Regions from separate parts of the Shouchella sp. JSM 1781072 genome, predicted to be linked through region 1. Evidence: riboswitches for the same ligand, from Rfam matches in the RefSeq annotation. Region 1 holds a riboswitch; each other region holds the start of a gene.

Region 1 (4,194 bases):
TCAGATCACTCTCTCCGGTCAGAGACGTCCATTCTCATCACAAAAAACTGACGGACTATCCGGAGAGCGCTTTTGTCTGAAGCGCTTATGAAACGAATTTATTCAGCTGGAATCACAGCACCGTCGTACGTTTCTTCTATAAATGACTGAATCTCATCCGATTTCAATACATCTACAAGTGCTTGAATCGCTTCGTCATTCTCATTCCCACTTTGAACAACAATTAAGTTCACATATGGGTTATCTTCGCCTTCAATGGCAATCGCTTCTTCAGTCGGAGAGATATCAGCGCCTAAAGCATAGTTCGAGTTAATCGCAACGACTTCTGCTTCATTGTTTTGATAAGCTTGCGGAAGAAGTTCTGCGTCAGGGCTCATGTTAAACGATAAGTTTTTCGGATTATCCACAATATCTGCTTCTGTTGCTTCTACTGAAACGCCATCTTCAAGCGTAATAACACCATTTTCTTGCAACAAGGAAAGAATTCTTCCTTGGTCCGCAACCGAATTACTCATCATTACCGTCGCACCGTCTGGAAGATCATTTAAATCCTCATAGTCTTGCGAATATAAGCCGATTGGCTCGACATGAATGGCACCTGCTTCAGCAAAGTCATAGTTTTCATTTTCGGCTAGTTGACTCTCTAGGTATGGACGATGTTGAAAGTAGTTCGCATCGACTTCGCCATCCGCTAAGGCACGGTTTGGTAAAATATAGTCTTGTGCAATGCGAATATCAAGTTCAATCTCTTGTTCCTCAAGAATTGGAGCTGCTTCTTCTAAAATTTCCGCATGAGGGATGTTTGATGCACTAATACGGATGGTTGTTCCCCCATCTTCATTCTCAGCCAATTCATTGTTTTCATCTTCACTTGATCCACAAGCAACGAGTGCCACGGATACACCTGCAATTCCTACTGCTTTTAAAAATTTATTCATATGAACTCTCTCCTTTTCCTCTTTTATCTTTTATCTGATCGATTGACTAAGAAATCGCCAATCAATTGAAATAGAAATACGATCGCTAGTATAGCCACTGTTGCCATAATCATGACGTCTGTGTTCGTCCGCTGAAACCCTTCCTGATACGCTAATGTACCAAGTCCCCCGGCACCGATCGTTCCAGCCATGGCTGTGTAGCCAATTAATGCCACAGTCGTTACGGTAATGCCTGAAATTAAAGCAGGCATTGATTCTGGTAGCAATACTTTGAAAATAATATGAAGATTGGATGACCCCATTGCTTGTGAGGCTTCGACTACACCTTTATCTACTTCTCGAAGGGCAATCTCCACCATTCGTGCATAAAACGGTGCTGCACCGATAATTAGCGCAGGCAACGCTGCACTTGGCCCAAACATCGAACCAACAATGGCTCTCGTAAAGGGAATAAGCAAAATGATTAAAATAATAAACGGTATGGATCGAAAAATATTTACAAAGGCACCGACAAGCGTATAGAAAAATCGATTCTCCCAAGGATTTCCCTTTGCGGTTAAATACAAAAACAAGCCTAATATAATCCCTAATATAAATGTAATAGCTGCCGCAATAACGGTCATATACACCGTTTCATAAGTGGCGAGCCATAAATTCTCCCACACTACATTTGGAAAGAGTTGATTAAGCATGTTTAATCACCTCGACTTCCACTTCTTGTTGACGAATAAATTGAACCGCCTCTGCTAGCGAATCTTGCTCGCCAGCTACACGGAGATACAGCTTTCCATACGACCCTTGCTGAAGCTTCGAAATGTTTCCTTGAAGGATCGAGACGTTAATCGGAAATGACCGAATTAAATCAGTGACAAGCTGTTCTTCTGCCGGGTTGCCAATAAACGTTAACGCAATGACTTGCTCACCACGTTGAAGCGTGATATCTTCTGCGATAAAATCATCCGCTTGAACTTGCGCTACTTGCTTCACAAATTCTTTCGTCATCTCTTCTTTTGGTCGTCTAAATACATCAATAACCGGACCTTGTTCAACAATTTTGCCATCACTCATTACGGCCACTTCATGACAGATCTTTTGAATAACATGCATTTCATGCGTAATAAGAACAATCGTTAAATGTAGTTTTTTATTAATATCCGTTAAAAGATCAAGGATCGAATCGGTCGTTTTCGGATCAAGAGCAGAAGTCGCTTCATCACACAAGAGCACCTTTGGGTTGTTTGCAAGGGCACGAGCAATGCCAACCCGTTGCTTTTGGCCACCGCTTAGTTGCGATGGGTAATTATCTTCTCTTCCGCGTAGACCGACTAAATCAATTAACTCTTCAATCCGTTTTTTACGTTCTTCCGTAGGAACCTTCGCGACTTCAAGTGGAAATGAAATATTTTCTTTTACCGTTCTTGACCAAAGTAAATTAAAGTGTTGAAAAATCATCCCTATTTTCTGACGCTCTTCTCGCAACGCTTTTTTTCCAAGAGAAGCTAGTTCCACACCATCTAACGTAATTTTGCCTGTTGATGGACGTTCTAATAAATTCAACAATCTGACTAGGGTACTTTTTCCAGCCCCACTATAGCCGATAATGCCAAACACATTTCCTTTACCAATCTGCAAATCGACATGATCCACTGCTTTTACAGTTGATGTTTTCGTCGTATATGTTTTGCTGATTCCTTCTAACGAAATCAAGTTGTTCCCCCCAATAATTAAAAAAACCTTCCTGTAAGATGACAGGAAGGTTTACCTATGGTCATCTCATCTCTCAAAGCATAACTGCTTTGCAGGATTTAGCACCTTCAAACATAATGTTTGCGGTTGCCGGGTTTCAACGGGCCAGTCCCTCCACCACTCTGGATAAGAAATATTTTATTAAGATAATATGAGCATCATAGCATGCGAAGCCACAGCCGTCAATCCTTTTATGAACCTACGTGCTTTTCCATCTCTAGTTTATTCAGTTTATCATGTTCTGCTACCTTTTTTTGAAAGACAAATAAAAAGAAGACTGATCCTAATACATACAAGCATGCTGTTATGCAAAATACAATAGCATAGCCTGTATAAGCACCATACGATGCAACGATGCCCATTGAGATTGGTCCCATAAGCGCCCAGCCTAACTGGAATACCATTTGTGTAACGGAATTTGCTGTTCCCCTCATTTTCGGGTGAACGAGCTTCATGACAAGGGCAGCTTGAATCGGGTTTCCAGCGTTCATTAACGCTTGCCTGAATAAAAATCCAATAACGGCGAGCCAAATCATATTTGTAAAAGCCGTTAGCAGTAAAAACGGTATCGACCCCATTTGTAAGATGAAAACCGCCCTGACTTCTCCAACACGATTCACAACCTTTGGCCCAATTAGCATTGCAAAAACCGTCATTGCCTGACCTAGAGCGAGAATAAATCCGATCATGGAATAATTTAAATCAAAACGATCATTAAAATATAAATTTAAATATGGAATAACGAGACCGGATCCAAAACCAATTAATAAGCTCGATACGGCAAATAAGCTAATTAGTTTCCACTCTTTGCTTTTAGGGAAACGAGAGAGTCCCATAGCTACTTTTTGTACCTTTTCAATTTTCACGGATTCTTTTACTTTCCAAAGTGGAAAAAAGGAAACGAGCGCTAATGTGCAAGCAAGAAACAACGTGATCTGAATGGCTTGCTGCATCGTCAAAGCGGTAAAGGCAAACAAACTATCTGCCAACGTGCCACTAAATAAATGGCCGATCACATTTGCAGCCATCATTAGTGCTGCATGAAGGGCAAATAATTTCACACGTTGCTTTTCTTTAGAATGTTCTGCTAACAAAGGAATTGCCGACACTTGTAAAAACGCAAAGAAAAACCCTGTTAAGCTTGCACCAAAAAGCAAAAGCCATTCTGACGTTCCAAATGAACGAATAATAAAGCTAAGTGCGAGCATACTTGCACCAATTAAGAGCATCTTTTTTCTTCCATAACGGTCGCCTAATAAGCCTGCGGGTAATAAGGCAATGGCCGTCGCCGCAGCTTGAAAAGCGATGATTGTACCATTAAGTGTATCATCGTAACCTAATTCTCGCACATAGAACGGATACATAACCATAAAAATACCCATTGCAATATTGAAACAAATCGATGAAACAAAAAAATATCGAACAGTCTGACTATAAGGTTGGAACGTTGATAACAGATTTTTTCCCCTTATCATGTATGTACCCCATTTAGCGGTTATTTCGTCTCTCT
Region 2 (4,194 bases), 810 kb from region 1:
AAACATGGGTGTCGAAGTAGACGATGTGTCTGGTCGGCCAACCTTTAATCCAGCAACAATGGAGACAAATGTTGCGAATGTCTATATTGCCGGTGTCATAGCAGCGGGTAACCATGCAAACGAAATTTTCATTGAAAATGGCAGAGAACACGGAAAAAACATTGCAGAAACGATAAACCAAAAGTAGAAAATGGAGGAAAAACATTGAGGCACGTCGTACTTTTAACTACAGGTGGAACGATTGCAAGTACCACAGGTGATAACGGAAAATTAGTTGCTGGCGAATTAACAGGGGAAGAATTAGCTAATTTATGTGGGTTACCAACGGATATTAATGTAACGGTGCGCTCCGTTTTGCAGAAACCAAGCGTCCACTTGACGCCGGAAGATTGGGCTACCCTAGCTTATGAAGTGAAAAAAGCTTTTCAAGCAAATGATGTAAACGGGGTTGTTGTTACCCACGGTACAGATACATTGGAGGAAACGGCCTATTATTTAGATTTAACAAATGTAGATGAAAGACCAGTCGTTGTAACAGGTTCACAACGGGGGCCAGAGGAAACAGGCAGTGACGCATTTATGAACTTAAGGCACGCGATATATGCGGCATGTGAACCAGATTTACAAGGTACAGGGTGTGTGGTTGTATTCAATGAACGGATCTTTTCCGCACGTTATGTAAAAAAAGAACATGCGTCCAACATTCAAGGCTTTAATGCTTTTGGATTTGGTTATTTAGGGATTATTGACAATGATGTTATTTTTACGTATCAAAAGCCAATCCGACGGGAAATGTATATGGTAAAGGAACCCACATTTCTTGAGATCGGAATTGCAAAAATTTATTTAGGGATGTCTGAACAAACGCTACGTGCCATGCTGGATACTGTGGATGGGCTTGTTATTGAAGCCGTTGGTCGAGGTCAAGTGCCGCCACAGTTAGTTGCCCCTATTAAAGAGGCGTTGCAAAAGAAGAAGCCTATTATCTTAACAACGTCATCTGAAGAGGGGAAAGTGTATCCGACATATGATTATAAAGGAAGTGCACACCACTTAGAACAACTTGGCGTCATTTTAGGGTCTGATTACGATAGTAAAAAAGCAAGAATTAAAGCGCTCGTTTTAACGGCAGCTCACCAGGATCTTGCCGTTGGGTTTTCATAAGCGGTGAAACTTGAGTCTCATTAATGTGAGGCGTATACTGGATTATGTAGCGGACGTCCTTTTAGAGAGTGGGTCGACAAGCGTTGATTTCTTTTATTCTTGCGGCTCTGGCTCCGGCCATGGCATTGTTCTCTTATGTGTATTTACGCGATTCCTTTAGTCGAGGTGCCATGTTTTTAGTCCTAAGAATCTTTATTATTGGCGCCTTGCTCGTCTTACCAATTTCAGTCATTCAATTTGCTTTCACAGAAGAAGCCATCTTAGCTCATTCGTTTTTAAAAGCTTTTTTGCTTTACGGATTGATAGAAGAGGGTTTAAAATGGCTGATGTTGTTCATATTTGCTTATCAACATGGTCAACTCAAGCAACCAATTGATGGAATCGTTTTTGGCGTAGCGTTATCTCTTGGTTTTGCTTCCGTTGAAAATAGTTTATATATGATTGCATATGGGTTTGATCACGTACTTCCGAGAACGTTATTACCGACAACGGCTCATGCTGTTTACGGAATAATTATGGGTTACTACGTGGGAAGAGCCAAATACCATCCTTCAAAAAAACAACTATTTCTTTTTTTAGCGGCTGTACTACCAATGATTTTGCACGGAAGTTACGACTACATTCTAATGGATTTTGGACATTATTTCTTATATTTAATGATTCCATTTATGATTGCGCTGTGGCTATTAGCAATATGGAAAATAAAAAAGGCGAACAAACTAGATGAAGATGAAAAGAGCAATCTGAACTAAAGGAGGAGGATAGCGTGACAACAGCGAATCGTTATCGAATTGTCATTCGTTGCCCTTTATGTGGAGAGAAATACATTTTACGTGGAAAACGAAATGAAAACGGAGAGTATGAAACAGGCTTTAAACAGTGTGTATGTGGAAATGAAGATCAACTAATTATTGAAGCGTCACCTGAAGCATGAACGTGCGAAAAACGTACAGCTATGTAAGACAAGCTGTGCGTTTTTTTATGCATTTTCAATGCTACGGGTTGCAGAATCATTTGTTTTGCGTTAAAGTTGTGACAATAGCAAATAAACTTAATAGATCTTATCAAGAGAGACGGAGGGACATGGCCCGACGAAGTCTCAGCAACCAGCTTTAATTGGCAAGGTGCTAAATCCAGCAGAAATCTGCAAGATAAGAGAATCGTTCGCAACCTTTCTTCTTACATCTTGAAGAAAGGTTTTTTATGATTGTACCGTTTTTAAGGGGGATAAAAAATGACAACACATGATGAATCAATCCTAGCGCAAATTGGAAATCGTCGAAATGATGCAACTGGCGCTGTTAATGCACCGGTGTATTTCTCTACTGCGTATCGTCACGCAGGAATTCAAGAATCTACAGGGTACGATTATGCTCGTACTGGAAATCCAACTCGAGAAGTGCTCGAACAAGCCATTGCAAATTTAGAACATGGAAACCAAGGGTTTGCAACAAGTTCTGGCATGTCAGCCATTCAACTCGTGTTTTCACTTTTTGGGCAAGGCGATCATATTTTATGTTCAGATGATTTGTACGGTGGTACCTACAGATTGTTTGAAGGTGGATGGACAAAGTGGGGGCTGCGCTTTGACTATGTAGATATGGCTGATTTACATGCCGTTGAACGTAAATTAAAAGCCGAGACAAAGGCGATTTTTGTGGAAACACCTACAAATCCATTAATGAAAGAAGCCTCCATACAGGAGCTAGCGACTCTTGCCAAAAAAGCAAATGTACTCCTTATCGTCGACAATACGTTTTTAACACCGTTGTTACAAAAGCCATTAGTGGATGGAGCAGATATCGTCATCCATTCAGCGACAAAATATTTAGGTGGCCACAATGACGTTGTCGCTGGGCTGGTTGTTGCAAAATCAGCGGAATTGAGTGAACAATTAGGCTACTTTCACAATGGAGCAGGTTTCATTCTCGGTGCATTTGATTCCTGGTTATTAATGAGGGGCATGAAAACATTAGCGCTGCGAATGAAACAACATGAAATCAATGCAAAACAAATCGTTTCGATGTTAGAGGAAGAGCCTCTCGTGCGTGACGTTTTATATCCGGGAAAAGGTGGCATGTTGTCATTTCGTGTGACTGATGAATCCTACATAAATCCCATACTCAAAGCACTTCAACTAATTTCTTTTGCAGAAAGCTTAGGAGGAGTGGAAAGTTTAATGACGTATCCGGCTACGCAAACCCACGCTGATATTCCGGAAGAACTTCGGATTGAAAAGGGCATCGATCAGACGTTGTTACGGCTTTCGGTCGGAATTGAACATAGCGAAGATTTAATCGCTGATCTAAAACAAGCATTTGAACAAGCAACGAATCAAGGGAGGTGAGGTCCATGAACTTGAGAGAGGCTGTAACGTCTTCTGTTATTGTCGCTGATGGCGCAATGGGAACGGTTTTATATGAGGCGGGCTATGACTTATGTTTTGAAGAATTAAATCTTTCTAAACCAACCGAAGTGATTTCGATTCATCAAGCGTATTTACATGCTGGAGCAACTGTTATTCAAACGAATACGTATGCAGCAAACGGCCATAAATTAGCACGTTATGGACTACAAGAAGACATGGAGGCCATAAATGAAGCAGCGGTTGAGCTTGCCAAACAAGCGGTGAATACAAGTGAGAAGAAGCAGGCGTTTGTCGTTGGAACAGTCGGTGGGATTCAAGGGTTTCAATATGAACAAATCGATCGAAATGAATGCGTCCAATCGTTAAATCAGCAAGTAGATGTGCTGTTAAAAGCGGGTGTGGATGGCTTATTGTTTGAAACGTTTTATGATTTTTTTGAAATAAAAGAATTGGTTGTCGCGACACGCAAAAAAACAGATTTGCCGATCATCGCAAACGTATCGCTTGGTGACATTAGTGTGTTAAAAGGAGGCATTCCTCTTAGTCAAGGTTTAACAGAACTGTATGAAGCAGGAGCGGATGTTACAGGGTTAAATTGCCGCATGGGACCTTATCATATGCTTCGATCCATTGAGGAGCTTGAACTACCTTATGATATACCG
Region 3 (4,194 bases), 1.4 Mb from region 1:
TTAACAAAAAGTACACCTGAAGGAGCAAGGGACTACTTAGTGCCAAGCCGTGTGCATCATGGTGAATTTTATGCCCTTCCGCAATCACCGCAAATTTTTAAACAATTGCTGATGGTATCTGGTTTTGAAAAATATTTTCAGATTGTGCGATGTTTTAGAGATGAAGATTTACGAGCAGACCGCCAGCCTGAGTTTACACAAATTGATATTGAAGCAAGTTTTCTTGAAACAGAAGATATTCTTGGTATGACGGAAACTCTAATGAAGAAGTTGATGCTTGAAACCCACGGTCTTGAATTTGAAGGGTCCTTTGAGCGGATGACATATGAAGATGCGATGAATCGCTATGGCTCTGATAAACCTGACACCCGTTTTGGAATGGAACTTGTTGATTTGACAACGGTTTTAGCAGATACGGAGTTTAAAGTATTTAGACAGGCAATTGATTCAAACGGGATTGTAAAAGGAATCAACCTTAGTGGAGGTGCAAATAAACTTTCTCGTAAAGAGATTGATGCACTTACCGATTTTGTTAAGCCATATGGTGCAAAAGGTTTAGCGTGGCTAAAGGTTGAAGAAGAAGGGTTAAAAGGACCAATTGCAAAATTCTTCAATCCTGAACAAACAGAAGCGTTGCTTGAAAGCATGCAAGCAAAACCAGGTGACTTGTTGTTCTTTGGTGCAGATAAGAAACAAATTGTCTTTGATTCATTAGGTGCACTACGTTTAAAATTCGGAAAAGATTTCGATCTAATTGATACAAGTAAATTCAATTTCCTTTGGGTTGTTGACTTTCCACTCGTTGAGTACGATGAGCAGGCAAGACGTTATGTAGCCCTACACCACCCATTCACACGTCCGAAAAAAGAAGATGAACATCTACTTGAATCGAATCCTGATGATGTGCGAGCAGAAGCTTATGACCTCGTCTTGAACGGCTATGAGCTTGGTGGCGGCTCTCAACGGATTTATGAGCGTGAGCTACAAGAAAAAATGTTCCAGACGCTTGGATTTACAAAAGAACAAGCGAATGAAGAGTTTGGCTTTTTGCTTGAAGCATTTGAATATGGTACACCTCCACATGGTGGAATTGCGCTAGGCTTAGACAGGATTGTCATGTTACTAGCACAAAAAACAAATTTACGAGAAGTCATTGCCTTTCCGAAAACGGCAAGTGCTAGTGATTTAATGACACATGCACCAGGTGCAGTCAGTGTGGAACAGTTAATTGATTTAAACCTGTCTGTTCTCGGGAAGCGTGGTTGACAGAAGAAACGCATCCCTCTATAATTACGGATACGATCAAATGAAAAAAACATACTATCTTATCGAGAGTGGCGGAGGGACTGACCCGATGAAGCCCGGCAACCAACCTATTTAAGGTCAAGGTGCTACATTCAGCAGAACGATGGTTCTGAGAGATAAGCAAAGGCAAAAAGCCCCTTTTCTTATCCAAGAATAGGGGCTTCTTTCAATAGACGAGAGGGTGACAGAGATGAAAATTGGCCTAATTGGATACGGAACGGTTGGAAGTGGTGTTTATGAACGGTTAATTCGTTCAAGAGAACAGATTGAAACCATTATCGGAGGAAAATTCGAAATCATTCGTATTTTAGTCAAAGATGTGAAGAAACATGAGGACGTTCACCGAAATCTTCTTACATCATCATGGGAGTCTTTTTTTGAACAGGAGCGATACGATCTTGTATTTGAAGCAATAAACGGAACAGATCTTCCGAAAGCATTTACGGAATCATTATTAAAGCAAGGCACCTCTGTTATTTCGGCTAACAAAAAGCTTGTAGCGCTACATGGAGAAGAGCTTGAGCAACTTGCTTATGATCACGGTGCTTACTACGGTTGGGATGCGGCAGTATGTGGGGCGATCCCTATCGTGAATGTTTTCAAAAGTGTGTTACTTACAACGAATATCCAGTCGATTGCAGGTATCCTCAACGGGACAAGTAATTATATTCTCACAAAAATGGGCGAAGGAAGAACCTATGAAGATGCGTTGGAACAAGCTCAATCATTAGGTTATGCAGAAGAGGATCCTACTTCTGATGTTGAAGGGTGGGATGCTGTTTATAAGCTCTGTTTATTGGCAAGACAATGTTATGATCAATGGATTTCGCCAAATGAGATTGAACGTGTTGGCATTAGTCATATTGATCAATGGCACATTCAAGCCGCAAAAGCGCTACGCTTATCCTTTAAATTAATTGCGAAATTAGAAGTAGATTCAACGTCCCTAAAAGGGTTCGTCAAGCCTGTTTTAATTGATCAAGAACATTCTTTAGCACCAATTCGTGGCGTTTTAAATGCTGTTACTCTTGAAGGGAAAGATATGGAGCGACTTATTTTTGCTGGCCCCGGTGCCGGAAAAGAAACAACAGCAAACAGCGTCGTAGAAGATTTTATTTTTCATGAACAACAGCGAGACGTATTGCCTCGTTTTACGTATCGTTTAACGAAAATCGAGGAAGGCATATCGGAAAAATTAACAGCGCAAGAAGTATGGTTTTGTAAAAATGAACAGCTTGGTGAAGTGGAACCTTATTTAGAGAAAACAAAAGTGTGGAAGGAAAAAGACATAGAAGGAGGAAAAGTGTTTATTGTGACTCCGCTTTCATCAGTAACGCCATTCTTTACATTCCCACTGCTGACAGAAGTAGACCAAGAACTTACAACAGTGGAAAGCAAATTATAAATGGTATTTCGTTTCAGGAACGAGTTTTTTGAATTCTTTAATAAAAGTCTCTGGAGACGTTTTAATTTTGTACGTCGTTACGCCTTTACTAGTGTGTAAGTATAAAAATCCTAATGAATGTGGCGTATCGCTCGGAAATCGATACGAGATATCAAAGACACTATCAAGTGGAAAGTGATCCGTACTTGTTTCAATGCGATCGCTATACAAAGCTAATTCGAAGGAACTTTCAACGACTCTTTTTTCTAGTATAGCAATTTCCTGCGTTACTTCAATGCATCGCTGTATTACAATGGCGCTCATCATCGTTGCCTCCTTTTAAAGAGAATGTACCATATTTTTCGTGAAAACTCGATTAATATGCAAGGTTTGCGTGTAAAAAATGTTGGGTATTTAAAAGACAAACAACAAGTATATGCCTTAAGTCGCAATTTTTTGAAAAATGATTGCCTATTAATGAAAAACCTGATATGATAACGGTAATCACATATCCTGATCTGTTCGTAAGGGCTTTATTCTTTGAGCCAACACTTTAAAAAAGGGAGCTTGCTGTTGCTGTTTTGCTTACATGCCTCGGTAGCTGAGGACTTAAAATAAATGGTACAAAGCACCCACCTGCCTGGCAGGTTCAAAGCATCGACTTCCTACGGCAAGATCGGGATGACACGAAGCATTTTCTGAAAAGGAAATGCTTTTTGTAGTGTGCTTTTAGAAGAGAGTATGATATGATCACATCAGCAAAATGCAATGGATAAAGGAGTTTGATGAACGTGTTACACCAGTTTTCAAGAAATGAACTGGCCATTGGTCATGACGGATTAGATCGATTAAAAGGAAGTACAGTTGCAGTACTAGGTATTGGTGGGGTAGGCTCATTCTCAGCAGAAGCACTTGCCCGCTCGGGAGTCGGTAAAATCGTCCTTGTTGATAAAGATGACGTTGATATTACAAATGTAAATAGGCAAATCCACGCGTTGCTATCAACCGTTGGCCAGCCTAAAGTCGATTTAATGGCGGAGAGAATAAAAGACATTAATCCAGAATGCGAAGTGGTTGCGCTTAAAATGTTTTATACAGAAGAGACATATGAAGATTTCTTTTCTCATAAATTAGATTTTGTGATTGACGCAAGTGATACAATTTCATATAAAATCCACTTAATTAAAGAGTGTCGAAATAGAAATATTCCGTTAATCTCAAGTATGGGTGTTGCAAATAAACTAGATCCAACCCGTCTTCGTATTGAAGATATCTCTAAAACAAGCTACGATCCAATTGCAAAAGTGATTCGGACTCGATTAAGAAAAGATGGAATTCATAAAGGTGTTACGGTTGTCTTTTCTGATGAAAAACCGATTCAAATTCGTGAGGATATTCGTCAAGAAATCGTTCCAGAAAGTGCGGAACAAGGGAAAATTCGTAAAGCAAAGCTTCCACCATCTTCGAATGCGTTTGTTCCATCTGTGTCTGGTTTAATTATGGCT

What was found. Region 1 has a riboswitch for S-adenosylmethionine ahead of ACE1TH_RS00990 (methionine ABC transporter ATP-binding protein). Riboswitches for the same ligand answer to the same signal wherever they lie in the genome.
Region 2: linked by a shared signal. The riboswitch ahead of ACE1TH_RS05370 (methionine biosynthesis PLP-dependent protein) and the one ahead of ACE1TH_RS00990 (methionine ABC transporter ATP-binding protein) in region 1 are both predicted to bind S-adenosylmethionine.
Region 3: linked by a shared signal. The riboswitch ahead of ACE1TH_RS08490 (homoserine dehydrogenase) and the one ahead of ACE1TH_RS00990 (methionine ABC transporter ATP-binding protein) in region 1 are both predicted to bind S-adenosylmethionine.

The regions. Positions count from the first base shown of each region.
Region 1 is NZ_JBHFQE010000001.1:192,016-196,209, reverse strand. Features, by position in the region: gene ACE1TH_RS01000 (MetQ/NlpA family ABC transporter substrate-binding protein) at 99-938, opposite strand; gene ACE1TH_RS00995 (methionine ABC transporter permease) at 962-1,630, opposite strand; gene ACE1TH_RS00990 (methionine ABC transporter ATP-binding protein) at 1,623-2,645, opposite strand; SAM riboswitch class I at 2,709-2,817, opposite strand; gene ACE1TH_RS00985 (MFS transporter) at 2,876-4,159, opposite strand.
Region 2 is NZ_JBHFQE010000001.1:1,006,467-1,010,660, forward strand. Features, by position in the region: gene ACE1TH_RS05350 (YpdA family putative bacillithiol disulfide reductase) at 1-187, shown strand, start outside; gene ACE1TH_RS05355 (asparaginase) at 205-1,164, shown strand; gene prsW (glutamic-type intramembrane protease PrsW) at 1,233-1,916, shown strand; gene ACE1TH_RS05365 (hypothetical protein) at 1,931-2,098, shown strand; SAM riboswitch class I at 2,223-2,322, shown strand; gene ACE1TH_RS05370 (methionine biosynthesis PLP-dependent protein) at 2,399-3,511, shown strand; gene ACE1TH_RS05375 (bifunctional homocysteine S-methyltransferase/methylenetetrahydrofolate reductase) at 3,517-4,194, shown strand, end outside.
Region 3 is NZ_JBHFQE010000001.1:1,586,798-1,590,991, reverse strand. Features, by position in the region: gene aspS (aspartate--tRNA ligase) at 1-1,266, shown strand, start outside; SAM riboswitch class I at 1,323-1,428, shown strand; gene ACE1TH_RS08490 (homoserine dehydrogenase) at 1,496-2,710, shown strand; gene ACE1TH_RS08485 (hypothetical protein) at 2,705-3,016, opposite strand; RNA gene ssrS (6S RNA) at 3,197-3,376, shown strand; gene ACE1TH_RS08475 (tRNA threonylcarbamoyladenosine dehydratase) at 3,481-4,194, shown strand, end outside.